2 linked regions of the Flavivirga spongiicola genome follow. The protein of the gene in region 2 interacts with the protein of the main gene of each other region in a pairwise test. Links are inferred from orthologs where the notes say so. Each region holds a gene or a part of one and is shown on either strand. Other genes may lie near its edges.

Region 1 (16,258 bases), 3.1 Mb from region 2 along the record:
AACCCCAATAAAAAAAAGTTTGTATCGCTTATAAAGCATGTTGCTGATTATTGTAGTGTGGGTCTGAAAACATCTTATTTTGCTACTGAAGATATGTCAATTTTAAAGAAAGAAAAATTACGGATGGAAGACATTTTAAATACCACATTAAAAGCTTCTAGACAATCTTTTTCGAGGCTTAATTTACCAGAATCATACAGAAACCTTATAGAGTTGGAAGTCCAGGAAGATTATACGATGGGTTATGTCAATTATATAGGTTTTAGAGCAGGGTCCTGTACCCCTTTTTTATTTTATGATTTAGATTATGAGGTACAAACTCCTTTAAAGATTTACTCATACCATCTTATGGATTATGCGCTATTGAAAACACATTCCTTGTTGGATAAAAAGAAAGTTTTAAACGAGATTATTCATGAAGTAAAGAAAGTCAATGGAACATTTATTCCAATATTTCATAATTATACTTTTAGTGCATTAAAGCAGTGGGATGGGTTTAAGGATTTATTTAATATTATTTTAGAATCTACAAATGAAAATTGAAGGTATTACAGATGTGTTTTTTGATTTAGATCATACCCTATGGGATTTTGATAAAAACTCTGCATTAGCATTTAATAAGATATTAGAATTAAACCATATTGATATTGATGTAAATGACTTTTTATATCATTATGTGCCTATAAACTTAAAATACTGGAAACTATATCGAGAAGAGAAAATAGAAAAGAAGGCTTTACGTTTTGGAAGATTAAATGATGCTTTTTCTGCAATTGGTTATCAGGTTGAAGAAGTGGTGATTAACAAATTATCGGATGATTACATCACTCATTTAACAAGGTTTAATTATTTGTTTGAAAATACTTTTGAAATTCTGGATTATTTAGATCTCAATTATAATTTGCACATCATTACTAATGGATTCGATGAAGTGCAACATAAAAAACTAGCCCAGTCTAACATTAATAAATACTTTAAGACAGTCACTAATTCTGAGATGGTCGGCGTTAAAAAACCAAACCCTAAAATTTTTAATTTTGCTTTGCAATCAGCTAATTCTGTTAATAGCCAGAGTGTTATGATTGGCGATAGTTATGAGGCCGATATAATTGGAGCAAAAAATATCGGCATGGAAGTCGTTTTTTTTGATATTCATAATACAGTTATTGATGACGATATTAAACGAATCGACAATTTAATTCAGTTGAAGAAATATTTATAATACACTAATTTTTTTAATTTAGCGTTTTGTCCCTATATCTAATTTATGCAGAAACAAATAATCAATTATTCGTTTTTAGTCATTACACTATATTTAAGTTTTTTTTCTTGTGCTAAGAAAATTGATTTTGAACAAGCTGATGATTTTGAAATCTCCCCCGTTATTGAGTCTAGTCTCATATTTTTTGATGAACCTGCCAGTAGCTTCTTATTCAATAGCACAGAAATAATTTCTATTAAGGACTCTATAGAAATAGATCTTTTTAATAATAAATTTATAGTAGATAACCTTATTAAGGCAGACTTTGTATTTGAAACTACAAATTCAATTAATAAAGCATTTCAAGTACAAGTAGATTTTATTAATGACGCTGGGCAACAATCGCATATGTTCATAATTCCGGCTTCACCATCAACAGATGGTAGTGATGTCTTATCAAATCATGTAGAAGAATTTGAAGGAGACACGCTAATAGCTTTAAAAAGTACTAAAAAATTAGTGTTTACTCTTAGTCTACTACCTGGAGGATCTATTAACCAAACAACGCCAGGTAGAATTAAATTAAAATCTAAGGCTATTTTTTATTTGAATATAGGTGATTCAATATGAGAAGAATAATTTTGTTTTTTATAGTCATTTCATGTAGTTTTTCCTTTTCACAAAACAAGCAATTACTTTACGGGTTTTCAGAAATACCACAATCTTTATTACTTAATCCAGGTGGGAAAATTAAAAATGATTGGTATTTTGGGATTCCATTATTATCACATATTCATGTTAATGTAGGGATAACAGGAAGTACTGTTTATGATATTTTTGCAGATGACGGTATCGATTTTAACACCAAGCTTCAAAATGCTGTTTATAGTATGAAGCCTAAGGATTTTTTTAGCGCAAATCAACAATTAGAAATTTTTTCAGGTGGATTTTCTTTTGGAAGCTCTTACGAAAAGAATGAATATCTAAGTTTTGGTTTATATCAAGAACTAGATTTTATAGCTTATTTTCCTAAAGATTTAGCAGTCTTGGCTTTAGAGGGCAATCAAAATAATATTAATAGACCATTTAAAGCTAATCATATGAGTGTTGCTGCTGAGGCTATTTCTGTGTTGCATCTTGGATATAATAAAAAGGTAAATGACCATTTTACTTTTGGGGTTAGAGGAAAAATATATTCGAGCATCGCAAACGTAAGATCTACGAAAAACCAAGGTCGTTTTACAACTGTACTTGGGCAAAACAATTTTTATGATCATATCTTTAATTTAGATTTAGAACTTAGAACTTCCGGATTGGCTAGTTTAAGTGATGATGAGTCTGATTCCGATTCTGTTGTTAAAGATTTAAAAAAGCGTATTTTGTTTGGTGGAAATCTGGGACTGGGGTTCGATGTTGGTTTTACACGTCAGTTAAATGAACAATGGAGCTGGGATGCTAGTCTATTGGATATAGGTTTTATTAGACATACAAAAGATATCGAAAATTACAAAATAGAAGGTGACTATGTGTTTGAAGGCGTAAACCCTATTTTTCCTGATACGGGAAATGGACAAACGGCTGAAGAGTATTGGAATGAAATTGAAGATAATTTTGAAGATATATTTAAACTAGATACTACAGCAGCTAAGTATACAACATGGCGGCCTATAAAGCTTAATACGTCATTAAATTACGCCTTTGGAAAGAAAAAACATGAAACATGTGATTGTGCAATAGAAGATGATAGTTATCAAAATAGTGCAGGTTTGCAATTATTTGCGATGAGTAGACCTAAGCAACCTCAATTGGCACTAACAGCGTATTATTACAGGCGTTTGTTTAATGGTTTACAGGTTAAAGCTACATATACTATAGACTCTTATTCTGCTAATAATATAGGTTTAGGAATGTCTGCTAATTTAGGAGGTCTAAATTTTTATATTATGGCAGACAATTTTTTAGAATTAAAAAATATATATAGTGCACAAAGTGTATCTTTACAATTAGGGTTTAACTATATATTTAATAAAAATGAAGACTAAATTTTTTTCGGCGATTATAGCCTGTTTTATTATCACTACTGTTTTTTCACAATCTAATTTAAACGATTATAAGTATGTGATTGTTCCTAATAAATTTGATTTTTTAAAGAAGAAAGACCAATATCAATTAAATTCATTAACGCAGTTTCTATTTAAGAAATGTGGATTTGTAGCCTTGATGGAAGGAGATGCTTATCCCGATGATTTAGCAAGAAATAGATGCTTAGCATTAAGGTCTGATGCCATTAAGGGGTCTGGGATGTTTAAAACTAAATTAACTGTAGAACTAAAAGATTGTAACGATCAATTAATTTATACCTCTAAGTTAGGAGAAAGTAGAGAAAAAGATTATGCTAAAGCTTATGCTGGAGCTCTAAGAAATGCTTTTAATTCTATTGAAGCTCTTAATTATAAATATGAACCTAACGAAAAGATAACAGCTTTACAAACTCAAAATACAGGAACAAAGAGTGAAGTAGCTCAAGAGATTCAGGAATTAAAGAAAGAGATTCAAAATCTTAAAAAGGAAAAAGAAGCAGAAAATGTAACCAATGTACCCAAGGTCATTGAAGTCCAACCAAAGGTAGAAACTGTAACATTAGTACCTGCAATTAAAGAAGAAGACACCATGGAAGCGGATATAAAGGAGGTGTTATCTAAGGTGCTATATGCTCAAGAAATTGAAAATGGGTTTCAGTTGGTTGATAGTTCTCCAAAAGTGGTATATAGAATCAAACAAACTAAACTAGATCATGTGTTTTTAGTTGAAAATAAAAGCGCCATTATATACAAAAAAGGAGATGATTGGATTTTAGAATATTACGCTAATGGTATTTTAAAACAAGATATATTAAATATTAAGTTCTAGTTTTAACAACAAACAACAAACAACAAACAACAAACAACAAACAACAAACAACAAACAACAAACAACAACAATACTAATACCCATATTTATCCTTCCAGCGCTGTTTTAAAAATTCTTTATGAGCATTTTCACGAGTATTGTTTCCTGGCTCGTAAAGTTTCGTGTTTTTAATTTCATCTGGTAAGAATTCTTGATTGGCAAAGTTGAGATCGTAATTATGTGCATATTTATAATTGTCACCATATCCCAATTCTTTCATTAATTTGGTTGGTGCATTTCTTATTTCTAAAGGCACCGACAAGTCGCCAGTCTCCTTAACCAATTGCTGTGCTTTATCAATAGCTTTATAGGCAGCATTGCTTTTAGGTGAGCATGCTAAATAAGTAGCGCACTGACTTAATATAATTCTAGATTCAGGATAGCCAATTGTAGAAACTGCCTGAAATGTATTGTTGGCTATTACTAAAGCCGTTGGGTTTGCATTACCAATATCCTCGCTAGCTAAAATGAGTAAGCGTCGTGCTATAAATTTAACATCTTCACCGCCTTCTACCATACGAGCTAACCAATATACAGCGGCATTTGGATCGCTACCTCGTATCGATTTTATAAAAGCTGAAATAATATCGTAATGCTGTTCTCCGGTTTTGTCATAATGAACGGTATTACTTTGAATTCTTTCCAAAACGGATTTGTCAGTAATAGTTATTTTATTAGATTCATAAGAATTTACAATAAGCTCAAAAATATTAAGTAGTTTTCTGGCATCACCGCCAGAAAGCCTTATGAGTGCAGTTGTTTCTTTTAGTTTAATCGTTTTTTTAGAAATATATTCATCCTTTTCAATGGCACGCTTTAAAAGCGTCTCTAAATCGTTTTTATTGAATGCATTTAAAATATAAATCTGACAACGAGATAGAAGTGCCGAAATAACTTCAAAACTAGGATTTTCAGTAGTTGCACCTATTAATGTAATCCAACCCTTTTCTACTGCTTGTAACAAAGAATCTTGCTGAGACTTACTAAACCTATGAATTTCGTCAATAAACAAAATAGGATTTTTTGTAGTAAATAATCCACCGCTTTGTTTTGCTTTATCAATAACATCTCGAATATCTTTAACGCCTGAATTTATAGCACTTAGTGTATAAAAAGGTCTACCGGATTCCGAGGCAATAATATTAGCAAGTGTTGTTTTTCCTGTACCTGGCGGACCCCAGAAAATCATTGAAGGGATTAAACCTTGCTTTATATGCTGTGTTAAGCTGCCCTGCTTACCAACCAAGTGATTCTGACTCACATAGTCATTCAGTGTTTTTGGTCTTAAACGTTCGGCTAAAGGTTCATTCATAATGTAAAATTAAAAGAATTCCTGCGAAGGCAGGAATCTTATTGCAGATATTTTAAATAATAATTTATAAATAAAAGGTGACAATCTAACATATACTCTCCTTTTGGTCAATTATTTGATATAGACTAGTTAAATTTATAGAATGATACAGCATGACCATTTTAAGTTCTCAACAGGCGTTATTATATACCCAGTTTTTTTTGTGCTAACCATTTGGTTGGTATTTTGGTTTGAAGTGCGTTTTGGTTTTAATTTTAGTAGATATGGTGTATATCCTCAAACTTTAAAAGGGTTAAGAGGGGTTGTTTTAAGTCCTTTTATTCATGGAGATATACAGCACATTTATCATAATACAATTCCATTATTTGTGCTTTCCATGGCTTTGTTTTATTTCTATAGACCGATAGCTTGGAAAGTTGTATTATTTGGAATTTTATTTTCAGGATTTTTTACTTGGTGTATTGGAAGGCCATCCTATCATATTGGAGCCAGTGGACTTATTTATGTTTTAGTGAGTTTTACCTTTTTTAAGGGGGTATTTGCAAAACATTATAGGCTTATAGCGTTGTCTCTTTTAGTTATTTTCCTTTATGGAAGTATGTTATGGTATGTAGCTCCTGTAAAAGAAGGAATATCGTGGGAAGGACATTTGTCTGGTTTAGTTACAGGGTTGTTATTTGCACTTTTTTTCAGAAGAGAAATTGCAAAACCAAAAAAGTATGTTTGGGAACAAGAAAATTATAATGAAGAGGATGACCCTTTTTTAAAACATTTTGATGAAGATGGAAATTTTATAGAGCATATTGAAACAGAAGAGGAGCAAACAGAAATCAATTATATTTATAAAGAAAAACCGAAAGACAGCAAATAATATATTGTCAATAAGTTCCAAGTTCCAAGTTCCAAGTTCCAAGTTCCAAGTTCCAAGTTCTAAATTCATCAATCATCAATCATCAATCATCAATCATCAATCCTCTGTCTCACTACTTCATATAAAAAAGCACCGCATGCAACAGAAACATTTAAAGATTCAATCTCTCCCAATATAGGTAATTTAGCTTTTGCATCAACAACTTTTAGAGTAGACGGGTTAATACCTCTACCTTCAGACCCCATAATAATAGCACAAGGTTCTTTAAAAGAAACATCATATAAGGTATTCTCTGTTTTCTCGGTAGCGGCAATAACATGGATGCCAGATGCCTGCATATAAAAAACAGCATCTTTAATATGGTCAACTTTGCAAATAGGTACTTTAAAAACAGCTCCGGCACTTGTTTTAATAGTGTCACCATTTACAGGTGCACCACCTTTTTTTTGAATAATAATACCATCAACACCAGTACACTCTGCGGTACGAATAATAGCTCCAAAATTACGAACATCGCTTAATTGATCTAACAGTAAAAATAAAGGCGTTTTACCAGATTCTAGAACATTTGAAACCAAAGTTTCTATCTCATGAAATTCAATTGGTGAAATTTGAGCAACGGCACCTTGGTGATTTTTTCTGGTGAGTCTGTTAAGTTTTTCAACAGGTACATAAGAAGAGTTGATAGAATTTTTTCTTAAAAGGGTTTCCAATTCGCTAAAAAGCTCTCCTTTTAAGCCTTTTTGAAGAAATACCTTGTCGATTGTTTCGCCTGCATTAATGGCTTCTATAATAGCTCTTATACCGAATATTTGTGTTTGGTTTTCCATTGGGGTAAAGGTATAAAAAAAGAGGCCATCTAAAATTTTAGATGGCCTCAAAAAATTGAATATTTTATCTATTTACTCATTTTGAGAGTCTATAAACGGATTATTTTGAATTTCTAATTCTGGAATTTCAAAAGTTAATCGCTCATCATCATGATCAATAGGAACACCTACATTTGATAAATGATTAGAACCTCTCGTTATAGTAGCCTCATTTCTTTTCATTGCTAAATAACTTTTACCTTCACCCCATAATTCAATACGAGTTTGTAGATAAATCTCGTCAATTAGTGCTTGACCACTTAAGCCATCCACATATGATGAATCTGGAATACGTAAATCTAACAATTGTTTTAAAGCAGTTCTAGCATCACCTTCAGCGCCGTTTCTTGCTGAAGCTTCAGCATGTAAAAGATACATTTCAGCTACACGCATATATATATAATCTGTTTCGATATTACGTTGCCCACCTATAACTCTACCTTCATGATAAAATTTGTTTAAAGGTAAAAGTGGTCTACCAGGATGAGCTGCATCCCTAAATTGTTCTTTTCTGGCATCATTTTCTGGTATCTGATCATATAAAGCTTGATCGATGGCCTTAAAATCACCAGCCCAAGCGTAACTAAATGAAAATGAATCCATTTGTCCCCACCAAGATACTAAGTCTAAACCAATTTCTAAAGTTAAATCGATTCCCCACATCCAACCAGGAGTAGCAACATCGTCAAAACCTCCAACTATTTCTGTAGCTGTCATTAAAGGAAAACCGCCATTATCGATAACATCTTTAGTTAATGTGGCAACTTCTGCCCAACTGTCTCTTCTAGAACCTAATACATAAGCTAAAAGCCCTTGAGCTACAGGTTTGTTAATTTCGTTTTTTGCAGAACGATTAAAACCGTCGAGTAATGTAATAGCAGATCTTAAATCACTTTCCATTAAAGCGTAAATTTCGCTAGTAGCTACTTTTGGCCCATTTAAATCATCAATGTCATCATAAAGTGGTAATATTTCAGCAGAAGGATTATAATTATTCGCAAAGTATTGAGTCAAATAAAAATAAGAGTGCGCTCTAATCGCTTTTGCTTGACCTAAAAGGTGTTTACCACTATCTGATTCCGGAACAGCGTCATTACCACCTAATGCCGCTATAGCTGCATTAGCAGACCGTACAACACGATAGTAATACCTCCATACTTGTCTGTTATCTCCAAAAGTAAAATCTTGTGTACCTTGGAATTCTGTAATACTAGCTCTGTACCAACCAAATGTACTTACAGATAAGGCCATATCACCGCAGAGCATATCACCAAAAATATCGTTACCCTTTTGACCAAAGTCATCATCACCAGTGGTTCCACCAGTCTCAATTTGTACCATTAGAGAATAGATACCACTCAGAGTTGAGGCAATTACGCCTGGATCGCTTTCTGCAGCTTCAGATATTTGAGCTTGAGTAAAAAACTCAGAGGGCGTTTTTTCTAAAAAGTCATCTTCGCAGCTGAATAATACAACTGTAAAAGCCGCGATTAACGTTGAAATTATAAATTTATTTTTCATTTTTTTTTTTTTAAAATTTAACACGTGCCCCAAAAGTTATTGTGCTTAAAGGAGCATACAAACGTCTTCCTGTGTTACCAGTTTCTGTGGTAGAAGGATTGAACCCATCTCTTTTTGTTAGTACAAATAAGTTATCTCCAGATACCGATAGGTGTACTTTATTTATTCCCGTATTATTAAGGAACTTAGAAGGTAAAGAATAACCTAATTGTACATTATTTAGAGCTAGATAATCAGATTTAATTAACCATCTTGTTGATGACGATCCTACATTAGCATCAAAGTTATCAGAAATACGAGGAACATCTGTAATATCACCAGGTTGTTGCCATCTTTGAGCGATATCTCTATGAAAGTTATTTGCTCCTGCTCCGAAACGATCATTCATTAACTCAGAGTATTGCACATCTAAAGCGTATCCACCTAGACTATACGTAAATTGAGTAGATAAATTAAAGTTTTTATATTGCCCAGCTAACCTAAATGCACCACGAAGTTTTGGAATACTTGATTTACCAACATATTTAAGCGTAGCAGCAGAGTATGATGTCGTTGTCTGGCTTTGAATATTTGCGCCAGGATTATCATTAAGATATTGCGTTAGATTAACACCTAGTTCTTCTCCTGTTTCTAATGTACCATTACTGTTTGCATCATCAAAATATTGGTTCCATTGGCCTACTCCTGTAGCAGGATCTACACCAGCCCATTCACGTAGGAAGAAATCAAATATGGAGCTCCCTTGAGAATAGCCATAGTAAAGTGCTGAAGTATCAATAATTCTCGGCAGACCTGTAGAAGGCTCAAGCGGCATTGTTGTAATTTCATTAGTTACACGCTCTCCGTTAAATGTAAAATCTAAAGAGGCGTCTTCAGTTTTTATAAGATGAGCGGTTAAACTAAATTCAAGACCACGGTTTTGTAAAACCCCATCATTAACCGTTACTGAAGAAATTCCCTGAGACGACCCAACTCTTCTATTAAAAAAGAGGTTTTCAGTATTCTTAATGTAGTAATCTACGTCAAGATCAATGAATTTACCAAAAGATATTTCTACACCAGTTTGAAACATTTTAGATGTTTCCCATGTTAAATCGGGATTTCCGTTTAATCTTTCAGATAATGAAACACCATCATTTAAATTATTAATATTGAATGTATCTGATGATTGGAAAAAATCGATACCTGCTTGGTCTCCAATGACACCGTAAGATGCTTTTACTTTTAAATATGATATGGCGTCGCTGTTAACTAAAAAATCTTCATTACTAGCTATCCAAGATGCTCCTACAGAACCAAAAGTTCCCCATTTATTATTTACGAAACGAGATGAGCCGTCACGACGCACAGAACCTGATAAGAAATAAGTATCCTTGTAATTATAATTCACTTGAGAAAAATATGATTCAATAGAGGCTCCTTCTATGAATCCTGTAGGAGAACCTTGAGGAACAACAAAATTGGTTAAGTCAAGTATTCCAGGAATTGCTGCCTCACGTTTTGACACCGTATTTCTTTCTCGTTCATAATCATTACTTTCATGAGCTACTAAGAAGTTAACATTGTGTTCACCAAAACTTCTAGTGTATCGTAATAATTGTAAAAAGTTTTTTGTAATATCTCGGTTGTCACGTTGGAATAATGTTCCACCAGAACTTGTTTCCGATCCATAAAAAGGATTGCTGTAACTCTTTTGTCGGTCTTGTGAATATTGAAGACCGAATTTAGTTTCGAAACTTAAACTTTCACTAAATATAATTTCTGCAGAGAAATTACCAATAATATCATGACGTTTACTTCCTAAGAAGTCATAAATCGCAGACCCTACTGGGTTTAATAAGTTTGCACTTGTTCGTGGTCTTCCTAAAGGCGAAGCAGAACCATAGTCATATTGGAAACCACCAAATATTGGTTCAGGAACAAGGTTCCCATTATCATCTCTCAAAAATACTGGGAATATAGGTGGGTTTTTGTCAGCAAATTCGAAAAGGTTTTCAGAACCAACAGTTTGACCATTGTTTTGGCTTTCAGAGAATGAGTAACTCATATTTGATCCCACTTTTAACCATTTCTTTACTTCAGACGTTACATTTAAACGTGTATTTTGTCTTTTGAATCCTGTATTTAAAGCATAACCTTTATCATCCAAGTAACCAGCAGATGCGAAGTATTTAGTTTTTTCGTTTCCTCCACTCATACGTAGATTAGCTTCTGATCTAAAAGCTGCTTGAAAACTTAAATCTCTAAAACTTTGCGGTGAGTAGCGTCTTGCTACACCAGGTCTTACAGTACGGGTTGCGGGATCTATCAGTTCTCCTACATTAGCCACATCCCACATATTATAGGCTGCATTGATGTAACTTGATGTAAATAAGTTTGCATTTGCATAGGCAGCAGGGTCAGCTTCTCCCTCTCCTATACCTCTGTTGAATATACCTTCCCAAGCATATCCAATATACTCTTCCGGAGATGTAACGACATCATATCTAGGGATTAACTGTGTAGTAATACCAGTTTTAAAATCTACTTCTATTGATGACTCTCCTGATCTACCTTTCTTGGTAGTTATTAAAATCACCCCGTTGGCTCCACGAGAACCATAAATTGCAGTTGCCGCTGCATCTTTCAGAACAGTAGTACTCTCTATATCTTGTGGGTTAATAGAGTTTAACGGACTTATAGTGTTGTTAAAATCAGCTTCTAGGTTGTCATCATTTACAGCACTATTTCTTAAACGTGGTACCGTTAATGGTACACCATCTACTACATAAAGAGGCTCTCTGTTACCATTAACCGAACCATATCCACGAATACGAACTGTAGATACATTACCAGGTTGACCAGAAGTATTTACAACAGTAATACCTGCAGCTTCACCAGTAAGCATTTGTGATACATTAGGAAACGTTTTTGCTTCTAGATTTTCAGAGCTAATAGTTGCTGCAGTTCCTGTAAATGACTTCTTTGTAGAAGTACCATAACCAACTACCACAACTTCTTCTAAAGCTTCTGCATCTTCTTGTAAAGTGACATTAATTGTATTGGAAGCTCCTACTGGGACCTCTATAGTTGTATACCCTACGAAACTAAAAACAATTGTTGCTCCTTGATTTGCTCTAATTGAATATTTACCATCGAAATCTGAAGATGTACCAGAACTAGTACCTTTAACTAAGACGGTCGCTCCAGGTAATGGTAAGCCAGAATCATCTGAAACTGTACCTGAAATTGTCTTTTCTTGTGCAAACGTAAGCTGCACTGCAAACGCTAGCAATAGCGTTAGCATTCCACTAAACTTTGTTTTCATTTTATAATTATTTGAATTAGTCAATGCCAAAAATCATAATAAAAAGTTAATAAAACAATAAATAATGGTTAAAATTTGCCTTTTAGCGAGAAATTTTAAGAAAAAGGATAGAAAAATAATAAGCTTTGATATGGGGTTTTTGATTTATTTTAAAAGTAAAATGTACTTTTTTGAATATAAAAGCGGTTGTTTAAGAGGTGTTTAGGTGATTTTTTATTTTTAAGATTTTTTTATTTTTCATAAAAGGATTTATATTCTAGTTATTTGGAACTTAAAAACATAATATGGGTTTGTTTTATTGGACTAAACTCACTTTTTTAAGATTATGGCTCATTATAACAATTCTTATTTTGGTTTCTACTTTATTAATACTTCCTCATAATAAAGTGTTTGAAGTTCAAAAAATCATTATAATTGGTGGTAAACAATTTCATTGACCTTGACGACCACTTAATAACTCTTTCTCCAAAATAATAACTAATAATACCAAACAAAAAAGGCTGCCCTAAAGGACAGCCAAAAATTAATTAAATCCCTTAACCATCTGTATCGGCTATATAAGAAGATACATACCTTAAAATTTATCCCAGAATAATTTTGTTTCTGCTAAATCTCCTCCAATTGCTGAAGCTGCTGCATTATAATTTGTCGCATTAATAGTTTGTTCTACAATAGGATACGTGTATCTGTTTGGAAACCCCGAAACAGCTTCTGTAGGAGTTGCTAAGATTGGAAAGTCAAAAACTCTGATTGAAGTCCAGGCTTCTGGGCCTCTATTAAATAAAGAAATCCATTTTTGTGTTCCTATAACCTGTCTCCAGGGTTGAGTTCCGATTAACGTAGCGTAATCAACAGATGGTTGTGCTAAATAAGTGGCAGCATCTGCTGCACTTCCTCCCCATTCATCAATAGAAGCAGTAATTGCGGCATTATAATGATTAGCGGCAGTATCACCTGTTGCATACCCTCTTTCAGCGCCTTCAGCTAATAAAAATTGCATTTCAGAATAAGAAAATATGACACCTGGGGCCGTAGCAGCGACAACCTGTTCAGACATAGGTGAATGGCTAGAGTAAGTTGATGGTGAGCCAATTTCACCACCTATATAGTCACCGCCCACAGTTTGAAACCATAAAGGTCTTCTAGGGTCATTTAACGTATTCATTAAATCAATAAGTGTGGCACCAGCAACAAAATCATCACGACCACTTAATATTGCTTCTGTATGAACTGGGTGCGTGTTAGGAGCCGATGATCCATATTGCATATTTGTATTTTCTGCGCTACTTGTTATAATACCTCCGGCAATAGCAGATTCAACGGTAGTTTTTGCATAGGTATCATCTGCGTCAGCTAATAACATGCCCATTCTTAATTTTAAAGAATTTGCAAATTTTATCCAGCTAGCGACATCTCCTTTATAAATATTGTCATTAGACCCAAAGCTATCTTTGCTATCATCTAAATTACTGATAGCAGTCGTTAATCTGGAAATTAAATCTTTATAAATGGTTATGCCATCATCATATTTTGGACTTAAAATTTCAATATTTAGAGACTCACTATAGGGTACATCACCAAAAGTTTCAGCCAAGTGACTGTATGCATAAACTTTTAAAATCTCAATAATATTTAACTTATTAGGTTTTAATGCATTTATTTCATCCGTTAAATACGTTGTTTCAGTAATAATTTTCCCTGCTTCATCTAAGTCCTTTAAAGCATCTCTATACATGGCACTCCAAAGGTTTTCAGGAATGGTTCTGGTAACTTGATCGTAATTACTTTCGTCAGTGTATGTCGTTTCTTGTAAAAACTGAGACCATAACTTCGTATTGTTCTCATTAACATTAATGTGGACAACTTGATCAACTAAAGCTTTTTGAGCTCCTGTAAATAAGGATTCTCCAGATACAGCAGCAGGATCCTTGGTGTTTCTATTCAAGTCTTCTAAATTACTTGAACATGATGCAATACAGATTGCAGTCATTATTAAAAATATTTTTTTCATAGTCAAAATTTTAAAATTGTAATTTAACATTAAAGCCAAAATCTCTTGTAGAAGGTAATGAGCCTACTGAATAACCTTGAATATTACCTGCGCCTAATCCAGATTCCGGATCGGCATGGGGAAGGTTTTTGTCCATCCATAAGTTAGAGCCTATAGCGCTGAAAGAAGCTCCGGTAAGGAACGTGCTCTCAAGAAGCTTTTCTGGTACATTGTAAGTAAGTGCTACTTCTCTTAATTTAATATAACCGGCGTCATAAGAAAATGCTTTATCAGGTAAACCTCTTCTGTATCCGAAAGCACCAAATCTATCAGCTCTAATGCGCGTTGTATTTGTAGATCCATCTGGATTAACACCTACATTGATAAATCCACCACCATCGGCAATAGTGTTTCTTACAGGGTTTCCTAAGTCATTTAAAAAGACTGTTTCAGCAGGTAAACCTGTCGCAAGGCCATAATATTGATCTAATGACCAAATACTGCCGCCTTCTTGAATGTCTATTAAAAAACTAAAGGTGAAATCTTTATAGCTAAAATGGTTGCTGATACCCATCTGCCAATCAGGGTTGGAATCACCAATAATATTATCTGATGTCGATGTTTTCATATACTCACCAGAGGTTGCATCAATTAACCTTGTCTCAGGTGTTGGATTTAATGGATCCAAGTATGTATAGTCTGATCCATAAATAACACCGTAAGGTGCTCCTACTTGAGCATTTATTGTTATACCACCTTGGAAACTACCTAACTGTAATGTTTGTAGTCCCTCCGGCAAAGACAATACTTTGTTTCTGTTTCTAGTCCAGTTTACATTGACATTCCAACTAAAATCATCAGTTTTTATTGGTGAACCAGATAAAGAAAGTTCCACGCCTTTATTTTCAATTTCACCTGCGTTTACACGTTTATATAAATAACCAGTTGCTTCAGATACTCTTACGCCAACAATTTGATCTATAGAGTTTGATTGGTAATATGCAACTTCTATACCTAAACGATTCTTTAAGAATTTCGTCTCAAGACCAAACTCGTAACTTTTTGTTCTTTCTGGCTTTAAATTTGGATTGTTTTTTGTGTTTCCAACCGAGGTGCTAGCTGATCCAAATGGTGTGTTAACATCATAAAAATCTTCCAATTGATTCGCTCCTGCAGCACCATTGCCTACTTCTGCATAGTTAACACTAAACTTACCAAAAGATAACCAATCTATATCAACCGATTTACTAAAGATGAAACTACCTGAAATACCGGGGTAGTAAAATGTACTGTTGTCTTTAGGAAGTGTAGAAACATGATCTCTACGAAGTGTAGCATCTAAATAAAAAGTATCATTATAGCCTAAGGAAAGACTGCCATAAATACCATCTGTTCCATTTTTCCATACAGTTTCAACTGGTAAAGCTAATGGGTCTCTACTATTTTTTAATGTATAAAGCCCAGGAACACTAATACCTCCTTGCGTAGCCGAGGTTAATCTGCTAAACTCCCTTCTATTAATGTTTACCCCAAGAATGGCTTTTAAGTTAAGAGACTCACTTAAATCTTTATCTACATTAAACATTAAATCGTAATTCGTTTCAGTAGCTGTAATATCTCTTCTCATATAACCAGAATCAACAGTGTTTCTATTAATACTTCCGTCTGCGCCAGTCCCGATTCCAAAATCAGTAGGGACACTTCCAACTTGTCTTCGTTCTTCTTGTAATTCGTTATAAGTATCAGTAGCTACTCTACCAGTCACAGTTAACCAATTCTTTAAATCGTAAGTTAAAGAGACATTACCAATAAATCTGTTTCTCTCATCCGTTTGATAGTTTTCATAACGGGTCCAATATGGATTATCCCAATATATAGGAGTTAAATCACCTGTAAGATAACCTGACCCTGGGTTCCAAGTGACATTTCTTCTGGTTTTGAAATAAATATCTTTTTGTTGTTGAATGTCAACATTAGTTTGCCACCATTGTTTAAACCCTGCAACAATATTATCGCCATACCCAGTAGTGTTTCTTCCAAGTCCATTGGTTTTAAGGTAGTTGGCAAATCCGGAAGCGTGAAGTTTTTCATTAAGATCGAATCTTCCACTCATTGAAAAATTATGCTTTCTTATGGAACTGTTAGGCATTAATCCACTTTGATCAAAATTTGTATAGTTAATTCTGAAAGAGCCATCATCAAAACCTTTATCCAAAGATACAGAGTTTGTCAATGTTA
Region 2 (16,240 bases):
GTCGATTAAAATTATATGAAAAAGTTGGTAGTGGAGAAGCATTAACTCAAAATGAGCAGAAAGAATGGGCTAATGTTGTAAATAGGTTTGATATGGTTTGCAAAAAAGCCAAAGAAAATGATATTGCTGTTTTAATTGATGCAGAAGAAAGCTGGATGCAAGATGCTGCGGATGATTTAGTAACAAAAATGATGCAAAAGTATAATACAGAAAAACCTATAGTATATAATACTTTGCAGATGTACAGACATGATCGATTGGCTTTTTTAAAGAGCGAACATCAAAAAGCAAAAGAAGGCAATTATTTTCTTGGCTATAAATTGGTTCGCGGCGCTTATATGGAAAAAGAAAATGAGAGAGCTAAAGAAAAAGAATATACGTCTCCTATCTGTATAAGCAAAGAGGCTACCGACGATAATTTTGACAATGCGTTACTATATATGATTGACCATTTAGATTGCATGTCTATATTTTCAGGAACCCATAATGAGAATAGTTCATATTTGTTAATGGAATTAATGGCAAGTAAAAACTTAAAAAATAATGATAAGCGCATATGGTTTGGTCAATTATATGGTATGAGTGATCATATTAGCTTTAATTTGGCAGATAAAGGTTATAACGTCGCCAAGTATATACCATTCGGACCTGTAAAAGATGTGATGCCTTATTTAATTAGAAGAGCGGAAGAAAACACTTCTGTAGCAGGACAAACCGGAAGGGAATTATCGCTTATAACCAAGGAAAAGAAACGACGGAAAATATAATAAAACTATTATCGTTTTTTAAACATATTTTTCTAAAATAGATTTGATATCTGAACTTGACATGTTTGGTGTGATGTTTGCTAATTTAGTAAAATCAATTTTCTGAGTTTCAAAATTATTTTTTGAGTTGACCAATAGAATATTTTTATTATCGGTTGGCACTAATATTTCATTTTTTGAAATGATATGCTCATGAAGTTTTTCTCCTGGGCGTAATTCTGTGATTTTTACTTCAATTTTTTCACCAATATTGTTATATAGTGACACGAGTCTTTCAGCTAAATCAATTATCTTAATTGGTTCACCCATATTAAAAGTAAAAATATTGTTTTCTTTATTATTGAAAGTAGCAATCTCCAATATTAAGGCGCATGCTTTATTTTTGCTTATGAAATATCGAGAAATAATACTATTGGTAACCGTGAGTGGCATACCTGATTTAATTTGCTTCTTAAAAAGTGGTAAAACTGACCCATTAGAGCCTAAGATATTTCCAAATCGAGTTATGATAAATTGTGTCTCTGATTTAGTCAAGAAATAATTTAGGTAATTTTCTGCTATACGCTTAGACATCCCCATAACACTTTTAGGATTTACAGCTTTATCTGTAGAAATAAAGATGAATTTTTTTACTTTATATTCTATTGATAAATCAGCCAGTAACTTCGTTCCAAAAATGTTAAGCTTAATCGCTTCATGTGGGTTTGCTTCCATTAATGGCACATGTTTGTAAGCAGCAGTATGAAAAACAAATGTAGGTTTGTAGGTTTCAAAAAGGTGTTTTAGAGATTGCTCTTCTGTAATATTTAGAAGTAAAAAAACAATCTTACTGGTATCTTCAAACTCTATATCTTTTATAAGGTCATAAAGAGGAGACTCAGCAATATCGATAAGGACGAGCTTTTTATAATTACATGTTAACAATTGTTTTGAAAGTTCACTACCTATAGAACCAGCTGCTCCTGTGATTAAAATGATTTCATCAGAGAAATCAAAATTACTTAATGGTTTTTGCGATGCTTTTTTAGTAGGAAACAACCCAGAATCAATCAATAATTGATCTATATGATTAGTTTTAGATGTATTCATTTTAGGGTTTAGCTTCGCTTAACATATGTTTTACGAAGTGAGTTTCATTTGCAAAATAAGAATAATAATGTTTTATGCCAAATACTGTGAAATAGTGCCAATACTTAAACTCACATTAAGCTATTTGGTAATAACTTTAATTATGGTAATACCTATAAGTTTTAAATCAAAAAAGAAATTTTGTCTTCTAATATATTCCTTATTGTATTTTAATTTGTCTGGAATAATGGTATTAACGAAAAAATCTTCTGGATTTTTAGCCGCTTTCAAAAGCTCTACTTCATTCCTGTACTTTAAAGATGCTAGACCTGTAATACCTGGTCTAACAGCGAAAATTTTCATATCACTTTCACTATAAAAATTCACATAATATCTTAATTCTGGCCTTGGACCTACAAAACTCATGTCTCCTTTTAGAATATTAATAAGTTGTGGAAACTCATCAATTTTATAACGTCTTAAAAAATAACCCACTTTAGTTATTCTAGAATCATTATTTCCTAAGGTAAGGAGTCCCTTCCCTTGAGATTGTACACGCATAGTACGAAACTTGAAAATGTTGAAGTCTATATTGTTTTTGCCAACACGTCCCTGAACAAAAAGAACAGGTCCTTTTGAATCTAATTTAATTAAAACAGCAATTAATATTAAAAATGGAGATAGAATAAATAACCCCATTATAGAAAAAACAACATCGAAACTACGTTTAAGCATTATGGTTTATTCTATTTTTAAAGTAGTTATAGTCGCAATACTATCACAATTTTCAACAGTTAAAATAATATCTTTCTTTTCAAATTCACCTTCAATATTGTACATACCGCATGGCTTTTGTCTTGCATTACTTTTAGAAAAATCAATACTTCCTTTTTTCAAAATATAATTTATAGCTACAGAATCTAAATTATAATCCTCTAAATGAGATTGAATATGATTGCTATAAACTATTTTTTTCAGCCTAATATTCTTTAAAACTCTAGCATCTGGACCATAGCTGCATGATGTTTTTTTTCCATTTAAAAAGAAAGCTAAAATTATTAATCCGATAGAAAAACCACCAAGATAATAACCAACGCGCTGTATAAGTTTCATTTAATGTGTTTAGTGAAATAAATCAGAATTGCAATCAATCAAAAAATAAGCAAATTAACATCGCTAAAATCCAAATCGAACCAATCACCTACAGATTTACTAGTTAAAATTCCGTGGTAAAAATACAATCCATTTTTCAAACCCTTATCAAATCTTAAAGAATTTTCTATACCGCCTTCTTCTGCTATTTTTAATAAATAAGGTGTAAAAAAATTACTTATGGAAACAGAGGCAGTACGCGAGTATCTGGCTAGAATATTAGGAACACAATAATGTATCACATTATGCTTAATAAATATTGGGTTTTTATGTGTAGTCACTTCGCTGGTTTCAATACAACCTCCCATATCGATACTTACATCTATTATGATGGCTCCTTTTTTCATAGATCGCACCATATCCTCAGAAACGATTACAGGAGCTCTATTTGTTCCTCGCACCGCTCCAATAACAACATCACAGCGTTTTAGAGCTTTTGTTAAATTTTTTGGAGTAATTGTAGATGTAAAAAATGGCCTGCCTAGATTTGTTTGTATACGTCTTAATTTTGTAATAGAATTGTCAAAGACCTTTACATTTGCACCCAACCCCATCGAGCTTCTAGCTGCAAATTCCCCAACGGTACCAGCTCCTAGTATGACAACCTCTACAGGAGGTACGCCGCTAATGTTTCCAAACATTAACCCATTACCATTACCGTCTTTAGTATCAGATAATAACTCTGAAGCTATTAAGACAGAAGCCGTTCCTGCAATTTCACTTAATGATCTTACAGCAGGGTATGCACCATCGGCATCACGAATAAACTCAAAAGCTAATGCTGTGATGCGTTTTGAGGCTAATGCCTCAAAATATTTTTTAGATTGGGTTTTTATCTGAAGCGCAGATATTAATATGGTTTGCGGATTAATAAGTTTAATTTGTTCTATACTTGGAGGTTCCACTTTAAGAACCATAGGACAAGCATATACTTTAGCCGTATCTTTTGTAATTTCAGCACCAGCTTCACTATAATCCTTATCACTAAAACTGGCACCATTTCCTGCTCCAGATTCAAGCAATACCTTATGCCCGTTACTTACTAAAGCAAATACTGCATCCGGTGTTAAACATACCCTTTTTTCTTGAAAAGCAGTCTCTTTAGGTATACCTATAAACAGTTCTCCCTTGCGTTTTAGTAGTTCAAGAGTTTCTTCTTGAGGTAAAAGTTGTTCCTTAGTAAAAGGCGAGAGTGGTTTCGACATGGTTAGTTTAATTAATAAAAAATCAAATTACAAATAAATTTTCTATTGTTAACACAAACTGAAAATAATTATTTTAGTTTTTTAAAAGCTAACAAGATTAATATTTTAATTTCAATTCTTGTAAGAAAATAATTATTATTTTTATAACTCCTCAATAAAATGTTTTAAATTAATTATTTATAAGTTTGCATTATCAAATACATCCATGATTAAAAATCTATTTTATCACTTTATTCTGTTGCTTTCTCTCTCATCTTTTTCTCAAGAATATAGGTTAAATGGCTATGTTAAAGATGACAATAATAATCCAATAGCGCATTCTAATATATTAATTACTAGTTTAGGAGGTTCAAAAATTGCAAATGGTACTTCTACAGATGAAAAAGGTTATTTTATAATCGAAAATCTAAAAGCCGGGGATTATATATTAAAAATTAGATTCCTTGGGTTTAAAACATATTCTACAAGAGTCGAACTCGATAGAAACATTCATTTTGATACTATAATACTTGAAGAAAATTTAGAAACGCTTGATGGAATAACGGTGGTCGCAAAGAGACCTACAGTTAATCGCATGGTAGATCGCTTGGTTTTTAATGTAGAAAACTCTACGTTATCGAATGATAATGTTTTAGATGTTTTAAAGCATACACCTGGTGTTTTGGTTCATGATGGTACTATAACTGTAAAACAATCAACACCCACGGTATATATAAATGACAGAAGGGTGCATTTGTCTTCAAGCGAGGTTCAGCAACTTTTAGAAGGCACCTCTGCCACTAATGTAAAATCGATTGAAGTCATAACAAATCCTCCTGCAAAGTATGAAGCAGAAGGTGGTGCCGTGCTTAACATTGTAACCAATAGAAATATTATAGCAGGCTATAACGGAAGTGTTTTTGGGAATTATAGACAAGGCTCAGAATTTCCAAAATATTCATTTGGAACGAGTCACTTTTTTAAAGCAAAAAAACTCAACACCTATATAAACTATAGTATAAGCCCTAGAAAGGATTTTCAGCATAATAACGAATTTATAAACTTTTTAAATGACAACAATCAAAATACATCAAGTTGGGAAACAGATTATAAAAGAACACGCGAAACTTCAAACCAAAATATAAATGCCAATATAGATTATGATATAAATGATCGTAATAGTCTTGGTTTTTCAACAAGCATGTTAATCACTCCAAGAGACCATACAAACACTTTTGTTAATTCTCTAACCGAAGTTTTTAACGCAAATAAAACTTTAGATTCTACATTTAATACTTTAAACCGTAAGGTGGATGAAACCTTCAATCTGGCTTTCACACTTGATTATGTGCATAAATTTAAAAAGGAAGGGGAGAAGCTCTCTATAAGTACGCATCATACAAATTATGATTTTTCGAGTTTCCAAAATGTAGATACAGACTATCGTTTTCCTGATAATATACTCATACGAAGTAATCGATTTCAAACATTTTCAAGTCAGGTTATAAAATTATATACAGGTCAGCTAGATTATGAATTGCCAATAAATGGTTCAGCACAATTTGAAGCAGGAGGCAAGGTTTCTAATATTAATTCTGAAAGTATCTTAAATCAGTTTATTTTTGAAAATGATATAAAAATAGAGGATTTACAAAATTCTGATACTTTTTTATATGATGAAATTAATTATGCAGCCTATATAAGTTATTCCAAAGATTGGGAGCGTTGGAGTTTTAAATCTGGACTAAGAGTTGAACATACGGATATAAAAGGGAATTCATTATCTACTAGTCAAAATAGTAATAATGATTATTTAAAGTTGTTTCCATCTCTTCATTTACTGCATAAGTTAAACGATAATAATGAACTGTATTTTAACTATAATAAACGCATACATAGGCCGAGATATAATGAATTAAACCCGTTTAAGTATTTTTTAAATGATAATGTATATATAACTGGAGACCCAAATTTAAAGCCTCAAATTGATGATACATTTACTTTAGGATACACTTTAAAAAAGGATTATGCTTTTGAGCTCTATTATCGCTATGAAACTGATCCAACAATTCGAATCATATTTCAAGACAATGACAATAATAAGTTAACATATGTAGATACTAATATAAATCGTAGTATTTCATATGGCTTAGATTTTACAACATATAAAAAGTTAGCTAATAACTGGAATTTATATGTGTTATCATCTCTTTTTTATTATGAAGAAGAATTTTTTGCGTTAAAAAGCAGTAACGCCCTATTAGTAAATAACAGATGGTCAATCTTTGGGCAAATAATCAATTACTATAGTTTTTTAAAAGATCATAGTTTAACAGCAGATATTTCCTATTTATATATATCACCTATAGTTAATGGGCCAACAGATGCAAGTGCACGATCGGGAATTGATATAAGTATAAAAAAAACATTTTGGAATAAAAAAGCAACACTTAGTATTGGAGCTACAGATATATTTAATACTCAAAACTTTAAAACAATTACTCAATACCTAAATCAAGATGTGTTTTTAAAATCGAGAAGAGAAAACAGATTACTTACTTTTGGGTTTAATTATAAGTTTGGAAACTTTAGATTGCGTACAAATAAAAAAGAAATAGATCTAAATGAGCGAGAGCGATTTAAAGAAAATACAAATTAATTGATTTTTGATTAAAATTGGCAGTAATCAAACGAAAGTGTGTTAAGCTAAAAATAATTCTTAACCTTACCCCAAAAGTTTTTAGGAGACATTTTAAATTCATCTTCAAGTTCTTGCATTGATTTATTGACTTCAGATAAGCTATTAAATATTCTTGCCCTAATCAAATAAATGGTAGGTATTACAATTGCCATGACTGGTATTAAATACATTATGTGATTAGAATCTAAGTATTCAATATCATCATTAAAAGTCATAATTATTTGATAAAAATACATAGCAATTGGCACTAGTAATGCATGATACCACCAATGACGACATGTAAAAAACCATAGAAATATTAATAATAAAGGAACTAATTTATTGGTAAGCGTCCATGCTACAGTTCGAACGCTTTCATAATGTGTACTCTCATAGTTAAATAAAAAAGTGTTCCAAATTTTTATATCTGGAACACTTTGGTATAAATCGAACAAATAAGGTGTAATAGCTACCAAAGTAGCTATTACACTCCCAAGGATTAGATCCTTTTTATTAATATTATTATTTTGGGAGTCTGATTTTACTCTTTTCAATTTTTGCTGTTTGTTGTCCATTTTGGTTGTAAGCATCAGCAGCTTGAGCCATAAACAACATTCCTCCGAAAATTGCGATTGCAATTACATACTTTTTAGTTTTCATTTTTAAAGGGATTTATTAATTAATATATCCAAATGTAACTAAAGGCAATTTTGAAGTTTTTCTTGAAATGTTAAAAAAATGTTAAAAAAAGAGTTTTTTTAAATTTCCAATGTGGTTTTCCCGTAAAACTTCAAAATTCGGAGTGTTTTTTATGTTATTTATTTGTATAAGCTAGTAATTATGTTAGTTATATGTCTTTTAAATTTAGTCTTAAAATCCTATTATTAGTACTTAATTCTAAATCAACTCTATCGAAATGATCCGTTAAAATGGGTTCAATCTTTTCTGGCCATTCGATCAGTTTCCAATGCTCCGAGTCTATATAATCTTCAATTCCAAAATTATAAGCCTCTTCTAAATCATTTATCCTATATAAATCAAAATGATATACTTTATCATTATTTAATTGATACTCATTTACAATAGAAAATGTTGGACTACTTACTTCGTCATCACTACCTAAAACTTTTACTATGTTTTTTATTAATGTTGTTTTACCAACACCCATATCGCCATAAAACAATAAGGTTTTAGTTTTTACATTTTTAATGAGCTGTTTTGCAATATTTTCAACATCATTTAATCCAAAGCTAATCTCCAATTTTATTAAATTTTATACGCAAGTATAACCATAAAAAATCAAAAAAACAACAAAAAAATGTATTTTATCGATGTTTTTTGCTTTACATAGAGTTTTTATTTTTAATTGATCTATATAAAGGTTATTTAATTTCCTTCCGATAGTAGATTTAGTTTTATAAATTCAGACACTGTTTTAATAATAACGGTTATATTTATTTTGGGTCAAAAACTACGAAAGGGATAATCATTTCTTCAAGAGAAACACCACCATGCTGATAGGTGTTTCTAAAGTAACTTACATAATGATTATAGTTATTTGGATATGCAAAAAACAAGTCGCTTTTTGCAAAAATATAAGAGCTACTCATCTTTATTGACGGTAAGTGAGCTTCTTTTGGGTTTTTAAAAACCAATACATCCTTATCATCGTAAGTTAAGCTCCTTCCGGTTTTATAACGAAGATTTAAACTTGTGTCTCTATCACCAATTACTTTTGATGGATTTTTAACATTAATAGTACCGTGATCTGTTGTTAAAATGAGTTTAAACCCTAGTTGTTGGGCCTGCTGTATCATTTCTAAAAGGGGTGAGTTTTTAAACCAGCTTAAAGCTAAAGACCTGTATGCCTTATCGTTTGAAGCCAATTCTTTAACAACTTCCATTTCTGTTTTGGAATGTGATAGCATATCAACAAAATTATAGACAACAACTGTTAAGTCGTTAGACTTAAGTGATTTGAAATTATCAGCTAATTTCTTACCGTTTTTCAGATTTGTGATTTTATGATAATCATAATTTAAATGAGTTAATCCTAATCGTTTCATCTGGGTATCTAAAAAGGCCGCTTCATGCAAATTTTTACCACCGTCATCGGTATCGTTTTTCCAATATTCTGGAAATAACTTTTCCATCTCACTAGGCATTAACCCAGAAAAAATAGCATTACGAGCATATTGAGTGGCCGTTGGTAAAATACTGAAAAAAGCCTCTTCTTTGATTTTTTTATAATAGTTGTTAATTATAGGTTCAAAAACTTTCCATTGGTCATAACGTAAATTATCAATAACAATTAAAACCGTTGGTTGATCTTCACTAATCTCAGGAGCAATTTTTTCTTTAAAAAGCATGTGGGACATTATGGGGGATTCTGAGTTCGGTTTAAACCAATTGGCATAGTTCTTCTCTATAAATTTACCGAACTGAATATTTGCTTCATTTTTTTGAGACTCTAAAATCTCGAACATCCCTGCATCTTCAATATCTTCAAGTTGAATTTCCCAATAAATAAGTTTTTGATACAAATGGACCCATTCTTCATAAGAATTAACCATAGATAAATCCATAGCGATTTTCCGAAATTCCTGCTGATAGTTTGAAGTTGTTTTTTCAGATACTAATCGAGAATGATCCAAATTCTTCTTTAAGCTTAATAATATTTGATTTGGATTTACAGGCTTAATGAGATAATCCGCTATTTTGTTACCAATAGCTTCTTCCATAATATATTCTTCCTCACTTTTGGTGATCATAACAACAGGGAGGTTGTCTTTCTTTTCCTTTATTTCATTTAAAGTTTCAAGACCAGTAAGCCCAGGCATATTTTCATCTAAAAATACGATATCAAAATTTTTATCATCTATGACATCAATAGCTTCACTGCCACTCATGCATGTTGTAACGCTATAATTACGTTGTTCCAGAAATAGAATATGAGGTTTTAGTAGATCAATTTCATCATCTACCCAAAGTATTTGTATTGTATTCATTTAAATGTTTTTAATAATCATTTATTGGTAATTGTCTTTTATCTAGATTTCTTTAAATACGTAACAAAAATTAATATAAGCTCTTAAATGTCGGGTCGAGCACAGTCGAGACTTTCTTTTTTAAGACTCTATAATAAAGGGACCTCTCGACTGTGCTCGAGGAGGCACTGTTTTAATTTTTGTTATGTATTAAATAATAGTCTGTATATAATTATATTTGTGTCTATTAAACATTAACTTTTTCAAGTTTGAACAAACTTAAAATATTAAACGACCCAATTTACGGATTTATTACTATTCCAAATTCGCTTATTTTCGATTTAATTCAGCATAAATATTTTCAACGGTTACGTAGAATTACTCAAATGGGTATGTCATATTTGGTTTATCCCGGGGCACACCATACTAGATTTCATCATGCTATAGGCTGTGTGCATTTAATGCAACAAGCGGTCAATGTACTTCGTTTTAAAGGAGTTGCGATTTCTGAAGAGGAAGAAAAAGGACTGTACGCTGCTATTTTGTTGCACGATATAGGTCACGGCCCTTTCTCTCATGCTATGGAACATAGTATCGTTAATAATGTATCGCACGAAGACATTTCTTTGCTTTTTATGGAGCTATTAAATAAAGAATTTAACGGAAGTTTAACGCTTGCTATTCAAATTTTCAAAGGAGAATATCATCGAAAATTTATGTGTCAGCTTATTTCCGGACAATTGGATATGGATCGGGCCGATTATTTAAAGAGGGATAGTTTTTATACCGGAGTTGCAGAAGGCAATATAAATAGTGAACGATTAATCACGATGCTTCATGTTGTTAATGATGAATTAGTAATTGAAGAAAAGGGAATTTATAGTGTTGAGAAATTTTTGGTGGCTAGACGTCTCATGTACTGGCAAGTTTACTTGCATAAAACGGGATTGGTTGCAGAACAATTATTGATTCGAGTTTTAAAGCGCGCTAAGGAGCTACATCATATTGGGGTTCAATTAGAAGCCAGCAAAGCTTTATTATTCTTTTTAGAGAATAAAATAGCAATTGATAATTTCGACAACGATACGCTAGATATATTTTCCCAGTTAGATGATTATGACATTATTTCGGCTATGAAACACTGGCAACATCATGATGACTTTGTACTTAGTAAGTTGAGTAAAATGATAATAAACAGAGACTTATTAAAAATTAAATTGAAAAGTAAAGTCATTAAAAAGCAAAATCTAGAAAAACATATTCAAGATTTAATTACTACATATAGAATAAGTGAAAAAGAAGCAACATATTTTGTGTTTACTGGAGAAATCTCAAATCAGGCCTACCAACTGAAACACCAAGGTATAAATATTTTACATAAATCGGGGAAAATTGAGGACATCGTTAAAGCTTCAGATCAACTTAATCTAAAGGCCTTATCAAAACCCGTAACTAAATATTATATCTGCTACCCTAAAGAAGTACTATAGTTAATTTTTACAAATTAAAAAAAATATAACTATATAAAATGTGACATGTGTCTTTAGAAAACAATAAGCATCGGCACATGAAAAACTTTAGTACATTTTTCCTATTTTTGCGTCAATCAAACAAAAAACTACAAACTTTTCAGTGTGAAATTTACAGCACAACAAATAGCAGGAATATTAGAAGGTGATATTGTTGGTGATCCAAATGTAGAAGTTTCAAAATTATCTAAAATTGAAGAAGGAACCCAGGGTTCCTTAACGTTTCTATCCAATCCAAAATACACCCAATATATATATTCTACAAAAGCGTCAGTGGCCATAGTTAATAAAAGCTTTGTCCCTGAAACCGAAATAGACACGACATTAATCAAAGTTGAAGATGCGTATGCCGCCTTTACTAAATTACTTGAGTATTATAATATTGCAAAACTTAACAAAGTAGGCATTGAACAACCTTCGTCTATATCAGAATCTGCAAAATTTGGCGATAATATTTATTTAGGAGCGTTTTCATATTTAGGGGATAATGTTAAAATAGGGGATAATGTTAAAATATTTCCAAATGTTTATATAGGTGATAATGTTACTATTGGCGAAAACTCCATTGTTTTTTCTGGAGCCAAAATTTATTCAGATACTATTATAGGGACCTCTTGTGTTATAAATTCTGGAGCAATCATTGGAGCTGATGGCTTTGGTTTTGCACCAAATTCAGATGGTAGTTACAAGAAAATACCTCAAATAGGAAATGTTATTTTAGAAAATCATGTTGATGTGGGAGCTGGAACTACTATAGATAGAGCGACTATGGGTTCTACCATAATAAGGAATGGGGTTAAATTGGATAATCAAATTCAAATTGCTCATAACGTAGAAATAGGCAAGCATACTGTAATAGCAGCACAATCTGGTGTTGCCGGTTCGACTAAAATTGGTGAGTACTGCCAAATTGGAGGGCAAGTAGGTATTGCTGGTCATATTACTATTGGTAACAACGTGAAAATCCAAGCACAATCGGGTATAGCTAGAAATGTTAAAGATAATGAAATCCTTCAGGGTTCACCTGCACTAGCATTGAGTGATTATAACAAATCCTATGTGCATTTTAAAAACTTACCTAAGATTGTAAAAAATATTAATGAATTAGAAAAAAATAAATGGGAATAGTTAATACTGAAATAAAGCAAAAAACTATTAAAGATGAAATTTCTTTAACTGGTGTCGGTTTGCATACAGGAAAAGATGTTACTTTAACTTTCAAACCAGCTATTGCCAATTCTGGATTAGCATTTAAACGTGTTGATTTAGAAGGCACACCTGTAATTGAAGCTGATGCAAATTATGTCACCAATACACAGCGAGGTACCTGTTTAGAGAAAAATGGTGTAGCAATTCAAACTTCAGAGCATGTGCTTGCTGCATTGGTTGGGTTAGATGTTGATAATGCTATCATCGAATTGAATGCCTCGGAACCGCCTATTATGGATGGTTCTTCCAAATTTTTTGTAGATGCTATTGAAAAAGCTGGTATTGTAGAACTTGATGCTTTTAGAGAAGAGTTTGTCATTACAGATATTGTTTCTTATACAGACGAAGAATCTGGTAGCGAAATTTTAGTAATGCCTTCTAAAGAATACCAAATAACCGCCATGGTAGATTTTGGTACTAAAGTTTTGGGTACTCAAAACGCTACTTTAAATAAAATTTCAGATTTCAAAAAGGATATTTCAAACTCACGTACATTTAGTTTTTTACATGAAATTGAAATGTTGTTGGAGCATGGGTTAATTAAAGGAGGGGATTTAAATAATGCCATTGTTTATGTAGACAAAGCATTATCTCCAGAAACTATGGAAAAGCTTAGAGTAGCCTTTAAAAAAGATTCCATAGCTGTAAAACCAAATGGTATTTTAGATAATTTGACGCTACACCATCCAAATGAAGCAGCAAGACATAAGTTGCTGGATGTTTTAGGAGATTTGGCACTTATAGGAACAAGAATTCGTGGTAAAGTCATAGCAAATAAACCTGGACACTTTGTAAACACACAGTTTGCTAAAAAATTAGCTAAAATAATAAAAAACGAACGTCGCAATAATGTACCTAATATAGATTTGAATCAACCGCCTCTAATGGATGTTAATCAAATTATGAGCATGCTTCCTCACAGGCAACCATTTCTATTAATAGATAAAGTTTTTGAGCTTACAGATAATCATGTTACAGCTATAAAAAATGTAACAATGAACGAACCATTTTTTGCTGGTCATTTTCCTGGAGCACCTGTAATGCCAGGCGTTTTAATTGTAGAAGCCATGGCACAAACGGGAGGTATTTTAGTGCTTAATACCGTTCCGGATCCAGAAAATTATTTGACCTTCTTTATGAAAATGGATAAAGTTAAGTTTAAACAAAAAGTAATGCCCGGAGATACGTTAATATTTAAATGTTCGTTAATAACTCCTATTCGCCGTGGCATTTGCCACATGCAAGGCTATGCATATGCCAATGGTAAACTTTGTGCAGAAGCAGAACTAATGGCTCAAATCTCTAAAGTAAAATAAATATGAACCAACCACTAGCATACGTTCACCCAGGTGCCAAGATTGCTAAAAATGTCGTAATAGAACCTTTCACAACTATTAATAATAATGTAAAAATAGGAGAGGGGACTTGGATAGGTAGTAACGTAACCATTATGGAAGGTGCCCGAATTGGTAAAAATTGCAATATTTTTCCAGGTTCAGTTATTTCAGCTGTTCCTCAGGACTTAAAATATAATGACGAAGATACCATTGTAGAAATAGGAGATAATGTTACCATAAGGGAATGTGTCACTATTAACAGAGGTACAGCAGATAGAATGAAAACCGTTATCGGTGATAATTGCTTAATAATGGCTTACTGTCATATTGCTCACGACTGTATTGTTGGGAATAATTGTATTTTCTCTAATAATAGTACACTGGCAGGACATATAACAATAGGTGACTATGTTGTTTTAGCAGGAATGACGGCAGTGCATCAATTTGTATCTGTAGGTAACCATGCTTTTGTTACCGGTGGATCTTTGGTTAGAAAAGATGTGCCTCCTTATGTAAAAGCAGCACGTGAACCTTTGTCATATGTTGGAATAAATTCTGTCGGACTAAGAAGACGTGGATTTACAACAGAGAAAATACGAGAGATTCAAAATATTTTCAGAATACTCTATCAAAAGAATTATAATAATACTCAAGCCTCAGAAATTATTGAGGCAGAAATGGAGGCGACAACAGAGCGTGATGAAATTCTTCAATTTATAAAAAATTCGCATCGAGGTATCATGAAAGGGTATTTCAAATCAAATTAATTAAACTAACGATTATACAAAAGAGAATTTATGGCAACTACAAGTGATATTAGAAATGGATTATGTATAAAATATAATAATGATATTTATAAAATAATAGAATTTTTACATGTAAAACCTGGTAAAGGCCCCGCATTTGTTAGGACAAAAATGAAAAGTGTTACTAGTGGTAAAGTTTTGGATAATACCTTTTCTGCCGGGCACAAATTAGAAGATGTACGTGTAGAAACCCATAAATTCCAGTTTTTATATAATGATGGTGAATTTTACCATTTTATGAACACAGAAGATTACGCGCAAATTCAATTAGTGGAATCTGCTCTAGATAATCCAAGTTTAATGAAAGAAGGTGAAGTTGTAACAGTTATTATTAATTCTGAAGATAATATGCCACTTTCTGTTGAAATGCCGGCAAGTGTTATATTAGAAGTCACTGCAACCGAACCAGGAGTAAAAGGAAATACTGCTACCAATGCAACAAAGCCTGCAACTGTTGAAACAGGAGCAACCGTAAATGTACCTTTATTTATTAATGAAGGGGACAAGATAAAAGTTGAAACTGAAAAAGGGACTTATAAAGAACGTGTTAAGGAATAATAAATCAGTCCACAGTTACCAGTATCCAGTAAGCAGTACTTACTCATATACTGAAGACTGTATATACTGTATACTGAATACTGAATACTGAATACTGAATACTGAATTATGAAATTTTGGCAACCACATACCTTAAAAGACATTGCAGAATTAATTGATTGCACTTTTGTTGGTGATGCTAATTTCCCTGTTCTCGGAATGAATGAAATTCATGTCGTGGAACCTGGAGATATCGTTTTTGTCGATCATCCTAAATATTATGACAAAGCACTTGATTCTGCAGCGACCATTATACTTATTAATAAAGAAGTAGCTTGCCCTTCTGGAAAAGCATTATTAATTAGTGATGATCCTTTTAGAGACTTTAATAGGCTTACAAATCATTTCAAGCCTTTTAAAGCATCTAACACTGCTATATCAAATTCTGCAACAATTGGAAAAAATACAGTAATCCAACCAAATTGTTTTATCGGTAATAATGTTGTTATAGGTGACCATTGCATAATACACGGTAACGTAAGTATTTATGATGATACTATAATAGGGAACAATGTTATAATACATTCTGGAACTATTTTAGGATCAAGCGCCTTTTATTATAAAAACAGACCTGAAGGATTCGATCAACTAAAGTCTGGAGGGCGCGTGGTAATTGAAGATGATGTAGATCTTGGAGCGGCCTGTACTATTGACAAGGGGGTAACAGGAGATACAACGATTAAAGCAGGTACTAAAATTGATAATCAAGTGCAGGTAGGGCATGATACCGTCATAGGAAAAAAATGTCTAATTGCCTCCCAAGTAGGGATTGCAGGTTGTGTTATCATTGAAGATGAAGTTACTATTTGGGGACAGGTAGGGATTACTAGCGCTATTACCATTGGAAAAAAAGCTGTAATATCGGCAAAAGCAGGAGTTAGCAAATCATTAGAAGGCGGTAAAAGTTATTTCGGAATTCCAGCT

The links.
Region 1: the proteins of tsaE (region 2) and rlmB interact in binary tests that used the Escherichia coli proteins (3 or more experiments, as listed by UniProt). The link is inferred for Flavivirga spongiicola from one-to-one orthologs.

Annotation. Positions count from the first base shown.
Region 1 is NZ_JAUOEO010000001.1:1,009,141-1,025,398, reverse strand. What follows is about bases 5,294-8,284. They hold rlmB (23S rRNA (guanosine(2251)-2'-O)-methyltransferase RlmB), read right to left. Parts: upstream 7,164-8,284; coding sequence 6,423-7,163; downstream 5,294-6,422. Other genes in these bases: Q4Q47_RS03835 (RagB/SusD family nutrient uptake outer membrane protein), read right to left, coding at 7,236-8,284; Q4Q47_RS03845 (rhomboid family intramembrane serine protease), read left to right, coding at 5,605-6,333; Q4Q47_RS03850 (replication-associated recombination protein A), read right to left, coding at 5,294-5,462. In the rest of the region: Q4Q47_RS03875 (polysaccharide deacetylase family protein), read left to right, coding at 1-543; Q4Q47_RS03870 (YjjG family noncanonical pyrimidine nucleotidase), read left to right, coding at 533-1,222; Q4Q47_RS03865 (hypothetical protein), read left to right, coding at 1,268-1,831; Q4Q47_RS03860 (DUF5723 family protein), read left to right, coding at 1,828-3,243; Q4Q47_RS03855 (hypothetical protein), read left to right, coding at 3,233-4,111; more of Q4Q47_RS03850, read right to left, coding at 4,185-5,293; more of Q4Q47_RS03835, read right to left, coding at 8,285-8,723; Q4Q47_RS03830 (SusC/RagA family TonB-linked outer membrane protein), read right to left, coding at 8,734-12,030; Q4Q47_RS03825 (SusD/RagB family nutrient-binding outer membrane lipoprotein), read right to left, coding at 12,605-14,041; Q4Q47_RS03820 (SusC/RagA family TonB-linked outer membrane protein), read right to left, coding at 14,052-16,258. UniProt on the Escherichia coli protein: Specifically methylates the ribose of guanosine 2251 in 23S rRNA.
Region 2 is NZ_JAUOEO010000001.1:4,144,787-4,161,026, forward strand. What follows is about bases 6,406-9,378. They hold tsaE (tRNA (adenosine(37)-N6)-threonylcarbamoyltransferase complex ATPase subunit type 1 TsaE), read right to left. Parts: upstream 8,113-9,378; coding sequence 7,699-8,112; downstream 6,406-7,698. Other genes in these bases: Q4Q47_RS16505 (TonB-dependent receptor domain-containing protein), read left to right, coding at 6,406-6,830; Q4Q47_RS16510 (hypothetical protein), read right to left, coding at 6,878-7,405; Q4Q47_RS16515 (hypothetical protein), read right to left, coding at 7,374-7,511; porX (T9SS response regulator signal transducer PorX), read right to left, coding at 8,306-9,378. In the rest of the region: Q4Q47_RS16480 (proline dehydrogenase family protein), read left to right, coding at 1-767; Q4Q47_RS16485 (SDR family NAD(P)-dependent oxidoreductase), read right to left, coding at 786-1,856; Q4Q47_RS16490 (sugar transferase), read right to left, coding at 1,977-2,570; Q4Q47_RS16495 (hypothetical protein), read right to left, coding at 2,577-2,948; Q4Q47_RS16500 (alanine dehydrogenase), read right to left, coding at 2,987-4,192; more of Q4Q47_RS16505, read left to right, coding at 4,398-6,405; more of porX, read right to left, coding at 9,379-9,859; Q4Q47_RS16530 (HD domain-containing protein), read left to right, coding at 10,108-11,328; lpxD (UDP-3-O-(3-hydroxymyristoyl)glucosamine N-acyltransferase), read left to right, coding at 11,473-12,495; Q4Q47_RS16540 (bifunctional UDP-3-O-[3-hydroxymyristoyl] N-acetylglucosamine deacetylase/3-hydroxyacyl-ACP dehydratase), read left to right, coding at 12,486-13,892; lpxA (acyl-ACP--UDP-N-acetylglucosamine O-acyltransferase), read left to right, coding at 13,895-14,680; efp (elongation factor P), read left to right, coding at 14,711-15,277; Q4Q47_RS16555 (UDP-3-O-(3-hydroxymyristoyl)glucosamine N-acyltransferase), read left to right, coding at 15,386-16,240. UniProt on the Escherichia coli protein: Required for the formation of a threonylcarbamoyl group on adenosine at position 37 (t(6)A37) in tRNAs that read codons beginning with adenine.